3 regions of the Cellvibrio polysaccharolyticus genome follow, and region 1 is predicted to be linked to each of the others. Evidence: predicted binding sites of a transcription regulator. Region 1 holds the regulator's gene; each other region holds the start of a gene.
What was found. Region 1 encodes FliA, which starts transcription of late flagellar genes. Its sites were predicted from a motif close to TAAAGTTATNNNNNNNNCGGCCGATANCC; they were not measured.
Positions count from the first base shown of each region.

Region 2: a site for FliA is predicted at 1,610-1,638, ahead of C4F51_RS12450 (MotY family protein). Genes of this name have one in related genera too.
Region 3: a site for FliA is predicted at 1,481-1,509, ahead of flgM (flagellar biosynthesis anti-sigma factor FlgM). Genes of this name have one in related genera too.

Region 1 covers NZ_PRDL01000001.1:2,196,740-2,200,015, forward strand. The annotation lists gene flhF (flagellar biosynthesis protein FlhF) at 1-118, shown strand, start outside; gene C4F51_RS09365 (MinD/ParA family protein) at 209-1,036, shown strand; gene C4F51_RS09370 (RNA polymerase sigma factor FliA) at 1,057-1,803, shown strand; gene cheY (chemotaxis response regulator CheY) at 2,022-2,405, shown strand; gene C4F51_RS09380 (protein phosphatase CheZ) at 2,542-3,276, shown strand, end outside.
Region 2 covers NZ_PRDL01000001.1:2,908,567-2,911,842, forward strand. The annotation lists gene C4F51_RS12445 (Do family serine endopeptidase) at 1-489, opposite strand, end outside; gene C4F51_RS12450 (MotY family protein) at 665-1,537, opposite strand; gene pyrC (dihydroorotase) at 1,694-2,728, shown strand; gene rnt (ribonuclease T) at 2,738-3,276, shown strand, end outside.
Region 3 covers NZ_PRDL01000001.1:2,437,660-2,440,935, reverse strand. The annotation lists gene C4F51_RS10465 (16S rRNA (uracil(1498)-N(3))-methyltransferase) at 1-364, opposite strand, end outside; tRNA gene C4F51_RS10460 (tRNA-Arg) at 374-450, opposite strand; gene C4F51_RS10455 (flagella synthesis protein FlgN) at 532-1,008, opposite strand; gene flgM (flagellar biosynthesis anti-sigma factor FlgM) at 1,104-1,418, opposite strand; gene flgA (flagellar basal body P-ring formation chaperone FlgA) at 1,617-2,300, opposite strand; gene C4F51_RS10440 (chemotaxis protein CheV) at 2,673-3,276, shown strand, end outside.

The DNA.
Region 1 (3,276 bases):
GCACATTGAAGTTGCGCGTGGCCATCAACTGGTAACACGGGCAGCCGGTTTGTTAAAAAGCCAAATGCGACCGTCAACCCCGGTCAGTTCGCAACAGCGAACTCGTGCATTGGTGTAACAGCATTTTTATTAACTTCTGCGTTGCCACTGTTGGCAGCGCAAGCGTACAGAACAACAGACGTAGCAAACGTCAGGAGACAGCGCTCAAATGAGTCAATTGCGTCCCGTGCAGGTAATTGCCGTATCCGGCGGAAAAGGCGGGGTAGGTAAGAGTAATATTTCCGTCAACCTCAGTATTGCGCTGGCAGAATTGCGCCGTCGCGTGGTCTTGCTGGACGCTGACCTGAGTTTGGCCAACGTGGATGTATTGCTCGGACTAAAAGCCGAACATACCCTGGCAGATGTACTCGCCGGCACCCATACCTTGAGCGAAGTGCTGGTGACCGGCCCTGCTGGTATTAAAATTGTGCCGGCATCCTCCGGTGTGCAGCGCATGGCATCGCTGGGTCCTGCTGAACACGCCGGTCTTATCAACGCGTTTAACGATCTCGGTGACCAGGTTGATATTCTGGTGATTGATACCGCCGCCGGTATTTCCGAGACGGTGGTGAGCTTTCTGCGTGCTGCCAATGAAATCGTGGTGGTGGTGTGTGACGAACCCTCATCCATCACCGATGCTTACGCTTTGATCAAATTGCTCAATAAGGAATATCAGGTACAACGCTTCCGCGTTGTGGCCAATATGACCCGCACCCAGCACGAAGGCGCGCACATGTTTAATAAGTTGAACAGCGTCTGCGAACGATTCCTCGATGTGAGTCTACAATTTCTGGGTAGTGTGCCGTTTGATGAGAATGTTCGTAAATCGGTACAAAAGCAAAAGGCTTTGCTGGAGTTCGCCCCTTCTTCAAAAGCTGCTGTTGCCATTCGTAATCTGGCCAAAACTGTCGATCAATGGCCGTTACCCGGCGCACCCACCGGTCGTCTGGAGTTTTTTGTCGAGCGCCTGTTACAGGCTGCCAACAATCGCTATTAACCGCCTGCGAGAGTTCCGTTATGGCCGCAGTTGATGGATTAGCCATGTACGACAAGACACAACAACTGAATCAGCCTATCCGTGTTGAGGAATACGCCCCTCTGGTGAAACGCATTGCGTACCACATGATGGTGCGTATGCCTGCGTGTGTGCAGGTAGATGATCTGATTCAGGCGGGCATGATCGGGCTGCTGGAAGCGGTACAAAAATATGACGGTACGCGCGGCGCCAGTTTTGAAACTTACGCCGGTATTCGCATTCGTGGTGCAATTGTTGACGAAATGCGTCGTGGTGACTGGGCTCCCCGCTCGGTGCATCGCAACACCCGTTTGATCGCCAGTGCCATTCGCACGGTAGAAGCCCGCTGCGGGCGCGATGCCCAGGATTCGGAAATCGCCGCCGAGCTGGATATTCCTCTCAATGAATACCACGCGATGTTGCAAGACAGCAACAGCAGCCGCCTGTTCAGTTACGAAGAAACCTTTGGTGACGACGACAGTAACATTGATGCCAGTGAATCCAGCAGCGCCTACGCCAGCCCGCTGGAGGGGTTGCAACGCGATGCCATGAAACGCGCGCTGGCAGAAGCCATTATGCAGTTGCCCGAACGCGAGCGGCTGGTGCTGGCGCTGTATTACGACGAAGAATTAAACCTGAAAGAAATCGGTCAGGTATTAGGGGTAAGCGAGTCGCGGGTGAGTCAAATACACAGCCAGGCAGCGCTTCGCCTGCGTACCCGATTGACCGATTGGAAGAGCAAAGATTGACCCTGAACGCATTTATGAGTAATTTGACGCCATTTTAGCGTAATGAATGGCTTTTTTATCAAAATGCCACTCAGGAAAAGTGTTTCCAGGCCGACATAGTCAGCAAACACCGCATAATAGTGGCGGCTATAACACTCGTATTTGCCAACAACTACATCGCCGGTATCTGCCGGTTTGATAATGATTAGAGTTTCACGCTTGAGTAGCTGGAGGTTGCATTGGATAAGAATATGAAAATCCTGATCGTTGACGACTTTTCGACGATGCGACGGATTATTAAGAATCTGCTCAGAGATCTCGGGTTTTCCAACACCCATGAAGCAGATGATGGCGTGACGGCATTACCTATGCTCAAAGGCGGTGATTTTGATTTTCTGGTCACCGACTGGAATATGCCCGGTATGACCGGTATTGATTTGCTGCGTGCGGTACGCGCCGACGAACGTCTGTCGTCTCTGCCAGTGCTGATGGTAACCGCCGAAGCCAAACGCGATCAGATCATTGAAGCGGCGCAAGCCGGTGTGAACGGTTATGTGGTTAAACCCTTTACCGCTCAAGCTCTCAAGGAAAAAATCGAGAAAATTTTCGAGCGTGTCGGCTGAGACTGATTTAACGGAGCGCGTTATTCCGCCTGACTGTTGTGCTGTTCGCCGCCGGTCTTGCTGTTGAGTGATAAAACTCTGATTGTATTTCTCCGCTTTCATCATAAAACGTTCAGGCTTCGGCAAAGGCGTACCCATGACATCAGACATTCAGTTGCACACCAACGAGGATTTTATTGGCGAGCTGAAAGAGTGTGCCAAATTATTGACTGAGAAATTGCAAGACAATCAATTTGAAGACGCATCACACTTGATCCACCAAATGTTGGCCTCTCGTGATCACCATATTTTCCAATCCGTTGGTCGCTTGACCCGCGGTCTGCATAACGCCATCGTTAATTTTCATGTTGACGCCGATCTCTCCCGCGAACCGCCGCACATCGAATCTTCTGAAATTCAGGATGCCTCCAATCGCCTCAACTATGTCATCGAGCTGACCCGCAAGGCTGCCGAAAAAACCATGGACATGGTTGATGAAGCATCACCGATTGCGATGAATCTCGGTCAGGAAGCCAGTGTATTGCGCGACCAGTGGGCGCGTTTGAAACGCCGCGAAATGGGTCCGGATGAATTCCGTGAACTTTACGGCCGCATGGACGACTTCCTCGCGCAAATGGCGGTGGGAACCGAGCAGCTGGGTCGCAACCTGCAGGAAATTATTCTGGAGCAAGGCTTTCAGGATCTCACCGGGCAGGTGCTTAAGCGCGTTATTGGTTTGATTAACGATGTGGAACAGGATCTGGTGAGCCTGGTTCGCATCGCCGGGCAAGTAGAAGAAGTGGCCGGCATTACCAGCTCCGGTGATCAACAAGACCGCGCTGCACTGATTGAAAAACGAAAAACCGAAGCGGAAGGGCCGCAAATCAACCCG
Region 2 (3,276 bases), 710 kb from region 1:
CACCCATTGGCCAACGCGCAAGCTGTCTGCTTTGGCAAACTTCAGCAGCGGCAACTTGTCGGCGTCGATTTTGAGCAGGGCAAGGTCGGAACGGGAGTCGCTACCCACCAGCTCGGCTTTGTATTCACGCTGATCGATGAAGCGCACGGTAATCTCATCGGCGCTTTCAATGACATGGTTATTGGTGAGAATGTAACCGTCTTCGGAAATCACAAATCCGGAACCCATGGCACCACCATGACGCTCGGGCATGTTGTCCTGCTCAAACAGTTCACGAAAAATTTCAGGAATTTGCTGCGACTGCGGCAGGCTCATCGGCGAGCGACCGGCGGTGCTGGCCGTGGTGGTAATTTTGACCACAGCGGGAGAGCTGTTTTCTATCAGATCGGTGAATTCGGGGAGGTTCTGCGCTTGTAACGAAGCAGACGCAACAACCAGCAATCCGGCCAACAACAAATGACTGACCCATTTTTTACCAGCATCCAACATGCGATATTTACCTCTTGTAACCACAGATACCAGGCGCGCAATAAAACCAGTGTCAATACGGCCCGAGTCTATTGGCGAGCGACATCACCAGTGGAGCCGGATGCCATCTGCCTGGCGTTATGACCGGACAGACGACAATAAATTCCAAACCACCCCGTGTCAGCCAGAGGAAAATTTATGGCGAGGACACGCGGCGCTCCAGACGCACAGTGACGCGCCGGTTGCGGTCACGACTGGTCGCATCAAAGTTCGCTACTACCGGATATTGCTCGCCGTGCCAACGAATCAGCAGGCGCTGCTTGTCCACGCCCTGCTCTGCCAGATACCCGGCAACCCACTGCGCCCGCTTTCTGGACAACTGTAAATTGTCGGCCGTGTTACCGATATTGTCGGTGTGCCCATCGATGTAAACAGCAGTAATGCTGCGGTCCTGACGCAACCAGCCCGCGATATTGTTCAGTTTGCGCAATTCTCCCGGGGCGAGAGCCGCGTCCGCCTCCGGAAAAAAAATGGTGGTGCGCTGAAGTTGCTCGTAACCGGGTTGCAGCTCGGCTACACACGTGTTCCACCCCGCCACTGCCGCTTTAAAATGCATAGGCTCAAGGGTGATGCTGACCGGAACAACACCTTGCATAGCCACGGAAGGCTGCAGCCAGATGCGTTGATGCTGCTCCAGCGCCTTGCGCATCTGTGCCACCACATCTCCCTTGCCACGGCTTTGGCGATCCAGATACAAATCCCCCAGCCATACGCCTTCCGATGTATTTCGCCAGGCGGGTGGCAGAGCGTGCACACTGAACGAACCGGTGAGCGGCTCGCCCCGGGCGAGGCGAAGAAAAAAAGTATCCGCCGCCTCTGCCTGACGCTCGAAACCGGCATTTCCTTGAATGCCCAGCGGCTGACGCAGCTCGCAGCGATAAGCAGAAAACACCTGCAACCACTGAACATCGACCAGCGGACTGCGGTAGGAGGCAGCCACGGCCGACCGGCTATCCACACCGATAACCAACAGACCCAGCGTCAGGTAAAAGATCAAAAAACGGTACATGCGGCTTGAGGTTTCTCCGGTGGCTCGATCGCGAAATACACTTCCCGGGCCGTATAAAAAAGGCATTACCCTTCATATCGACCAACAGCGGCTGCGCTTTACCGTTGATTTTGATAGGATGCAACCATTTTTGACGGCAAATACCCGGATACTCCCATGACACAAACGCTGACCATTACCCGTCCGGACGATTGGCACATCCACTTGCGGGATAATGATGCCCTGTCCAGAACCGTTCACGATGCAGCTCACAGCTTCCAGCGCGCATTGGTAATGCCCAATCTGGTTCCTCCAGTCATGACCACCGACAATGCGCTCGCCTACCGCGACCGCATTCTGGCTGCTCGCCCCGCTGGCAGTGATTTTGAACCGGTAATGGCACTCTACCTGACAGACAATACCGACCCCGCCGAGATTGCCCGCGCCAAAGCCGCCGGCATTCGCGCTGCGAAACTTTACCCGGCTGGCGCCACCACCAATTCCGACTCCGGCGTTACCGACCTGAATAAGATTTACCCGGTGCTGGAAGCCATGCAACGCGAAGGCATGCTGTTTTTGCTGCACGGAGAAGTGACGGATAGCAGCATTGATATTTTTGACCGGGAAAAAGTATTTCTCGAGCGCACCTTCAGCAAGGTTGTGAAAGATTTCCCGGCGTTGAAGATGGTGCTTGAACATATCACTACCGCCGATTCCGCCGCGTTTGTTAGCGAAGCCGCAGAGAACGTGGCCGCGACCATTACCGCCCACCACCTGCTTTACAATCGCAACCATATGCTGGCTGGCGGTATTCGTCCGCACTACTATTGCCTGCCTATTCTCAAGCGCAATACGCACCAGCAAGCACTGATCAAGGCCGCCACCAGTGGCAGCCCGAAATTTTTTATTGGCACCGACTCGGCACCTCATGCCCGTCACCGCAAGGAAGCCGCTTGCGGCTGTGCTGGCAGCTATACTGCCAATGCCGCTATCGAGCTTTACACCGAAGCCTTCGAAGATGCCGGTGCACTCGACAAACTGGAAGCCTTTACCAGCTTCTACGGGGCAGACTTCTACGGCCTGCCGCGCAACACTGACACCATCACCCTGATCAAACGCGACTGGCAAATGCCGGATGAGCTGCAGCTGGGCAACGAACCACTGGTTCCTCTGCGGGCGGGTGAAACACTGCGCTGGCAGCGTCAAAACTAAGGGATTATTGTGAATTTACCCGAAAACGCCAGAGATCCAAACGTCCCTTTCGCCAATCGCTTTCGCGGCTTTTTGCCGGTGATCATCGATGTCGAAACCGGAGGCTTTAACGCCCGTAGCGATGCACTGCTGGAAATCGCCGCGGTCACCCTGCGCATGGATGAAGATGGCAATCTGCATCGCCACGAAACCTTTTCCTTTCATGTTGACCCGTTTGAAGGCGCCAACATCGAACAGGCAGCGCTGGATTTTACCGGCATTGACCTCGATAGCCCGGACCGCATGGCCGAACCGGAATTGATGGTAATGACCGATTTGTTCCAGGCAGTGCGCCGCGCCGTCAAGGAAAACGGTTGCACCCGAGCGGTGGTGGTAGGACACAACGCCCACTTCGACCTGGGCTTTGTCAATGCGGCGGTGGAGCGTTGCGAGATCAAACGCAACCCTTTTCATCCCTTCTCCTGCTTCGATACCGCCACCCTGGCTGGCCTGGCATTCGGTCAAACCGTATTGGCCAAAGCCTGTCGCGCAGCCAATATTGAATTCAG
Region 3 (3,276 bases), 240 kb from region 1:
GCGTTTGCCAGTAGCTTTTTTCCACCCGATAGGAATTCATCAGCACCAGTTTTTTGACACCCAACGTCGACACGGTTTGTAAAACCCGCTTGAGCATTTTGGGACGAGGCAGCGCCATGACCAGAAAAAGCGGCAGATCCGGTGGTGGCGGTTCATCAAAAATGAGGTCTTCAATAATAATCAGGTCGGGCTGGAGGGTGGTCATAATGCCCGAGCCCATGTTGCCATTGAGCAGGCCTGCGCGAATTCTCTCGCCGACCTGAGCCTGATGAACCGACAATATATGCTGACAGCGGCGCTGGTCACGGATCTCTGCGCAGGTGTCGCCCGTCAGATCTTCAGCGGTGAGGAGGATAATATTCATGATGAAAAATGGCGCCCCGGAGACGATTTGAACGTCCGACCTGCCGCTTAGGAGGCGGCTGCTCTATCCAGCTGAGCTACCGGAGCAGAATGTAAAGCTGCGCCATTGTAGGGATTTTTGTATTTGAATTCAAAGGGATGATGCAGGCGGGTGAAAAAACGGGTGGTTTACACCCGCGTTACCGAATGGGAGCCGCCGTTGCCGCTGGCAACACCGCTTTGGTTGTAGAGCTTGGGGCCGGCCGCCTGGCCGCGCAACAGGTTGAGCAGATTGCCCAGAGTCTGGCGCGAGCGATTGATCATCTTGCCGTTAATTTCATTGAGCCGCTGGCACTCTGTAAAAAGCTGCGTGAGTTTTTTCCAGGGTTCACGGCTCTCGGTAAGCGCCGGGTGTGTGCTGAGCAGGGTTTCCCAGCCTTCGGCATCGGCTTGTAAGCCAAGGCTCTGCAATAAGGCCTGACGTTGAAGGGCATTTTCACCCAATTGGCTGAGCAGCTGGTTTTTTTGCTCAATAACCTCGCCAAGGCCTTCGTGCTGGCGCTGTTCAAGCAGTTCGCGCTCGTGGTTCATCAGCGCGATCAAGGTTTCACTGGTGTTGATATCAACACTGATCATGTGTTGTAAAACGGCAGGATTCATGGACATGGGCAACCTCGTTAGAAAATTCGGGCAGAATTTATTCCAGTTAAAAACCGCAATTAACGGGCAGCGGTTGGGGGCGCTACCCGTCGCTCAGGGTTCTAGCGCAGCAGCGCGTCCTGGTTCAACATGTTTTCGGCAATACGGTCAGCGTTGATTTCGAACTTGCCTTCCGCAATTGCCTGACGCAACGCGTTGACCCGATCGCTGTCTACATCTGGCAGATTGCCAATAGACGTTTGGAGTTTTCTCAACCCCTGAGCCTGTTCACTGATCACGACCTGATCCTTGCCGCTTTTGGCGGGAATGGTTTCTGCCTGGGCAGGTGTGTCTTTTCCGGTTGTCGGGGCGGTGGCGCGGTTGCGCGACGCACTCGATGCATTACTGGAAAAATTGTTGTTAATGTCGATGACCATGGTTTCTATTCCCCAACTGCTATAAAAGTTCCCGATTCGCCCGAATACAGGTTGCTCAAAAAGGTTATCGGCAGAAAAGCTGAAACTTTAACGCCTTAAGTTACTTTTTTAGGCACTGCATCACACATTTTACCGTGTTTCAGGCGATCAGACCGCTTTAATGCGGCGTATCTTTCAATTCCTGTGCGTTGCGACCACTTAAAGTGTGCGAACGCTACCTGCCTCAATCACCTCGGCCATGATGACCCGGTCAGACTGGTTGTTTTTTATCCGGATTTTTTCCCCGATTTTGCCATTGCTCATCGCGGTGCCAGCAGAACTGACGGAGATGGCGCCTACCTGGGTGAGAATACTGACCAGATCACCGCGTTTAACCACGGTTGGCATTTCCAGCTGTGCGCTACGGAACACTTCGCCCTGACGAATCGGCCGGCGCAGTGACTTGCCAATAATATCCACTGCGCTGTCAATCTGGCCCTGTCGTTGGCCGGTGCTGTTTACCAGGGTGGTCTGAATATCGCCGGCGCTGACCACATCGCCGCGGGCCATATTGCGTGATGCCACCGGATACTCGTAAAACAACGCAATTTGCAGCGGTATATAAATAGACCAGGGCGCTTCATCGTCGCAGCGCACCAGAGCCGTCTGGTTGCCACCGTTATATTGCGGGTCATTCAGTGTGATGGTCAGAGATTTGACGCACGAGCGTAACTGCAAGCGGGAGTCGAGCGCATTAACGCTAATGTTGGTCTTCTTCGCCTTGGCGCCCTGATAATATTGAGCCGCCTGTTGTTGCACCCGGCTTTGCAATGTCTGCAGCGATTCCACTGTTGATGCAATCGCCGGCAAGGCGATAACACCGCCCGACACCGTCATTATCATTGCGAACAGCCAGCTGACTTTTGTTAAGTTAACGGTCGCTTTTGCCGCCTTTTTGGCAAGACAGTAAAAAAATGTGTCCATGAAGGCATTTTTCATGGTTTGACCCCTTGAATCCCGGCGCAATTGGCGCGTAAATTGTCACAAAATACCGTGTTAGCCCGGCAATTAGCCCGCCGCGCCACTAAAATGGAAGCTAACGCAGGCAACAGGTGCGATAAGAGCACTAAAGGCTGACGGTTTTCTGCCGCTATCTTGTTCATAGAGCCGGTTTCTGCAATTAGTGTGCCGTGGCAGGGCAGTATTTGTACAACTGGCCAACTTATCGTATCGGCAGCAAACGGGCCGTTAATTAATATCCTCAGGGGATTGTGTATGGCAGGTGTAATGGACAGCGTTGATCAGCGCACGCAGCTGGTTGGTCAAAACCGTATGGAGTTGCTGTTATTTCGGCTGGGAGGGCGCCAGTTGTATGGCATCAACGTTTTCAAGGTTAAGGAAGTGTTGCAGTGCCCACCCCTGAATGCTATCCCTGGCAGAAGCTCGGTTGTGCGTGGCGTGGCCCATATTCGCGGTGGTACCTTGCCGATCATGGACATGAACCAGGCGATTGGTCGCAATCCGCTGGCAGAAATTGATAAGTGCTTTGTCATTATTACGGAATACAACCGCTCGGCGCAGGGCTTCCTGGTTCGTGCGGTTGAACGTATCGTTAACATGAACTGGGGCGATATTCATCCGCCACCCACCGGCGCCGGCAAAGAGCATTATTTAACCGCCGTTACCGAAGTGGATGGTCAGCTGGTTGAAATTATCGATGTAGAAAAAATTCTGGCTGAAGTGTCACCCGCCCGAGAATCCATCAGTGAGGGGATTGTAGGGCAGGGTATTGCTGACAGAGTGATCGAGAAATACGTGTTGATCGTTGATGACTCGTCCATCGCCCGCAAGCAGATTCAGCGCGTGGTTGAAGCCATGG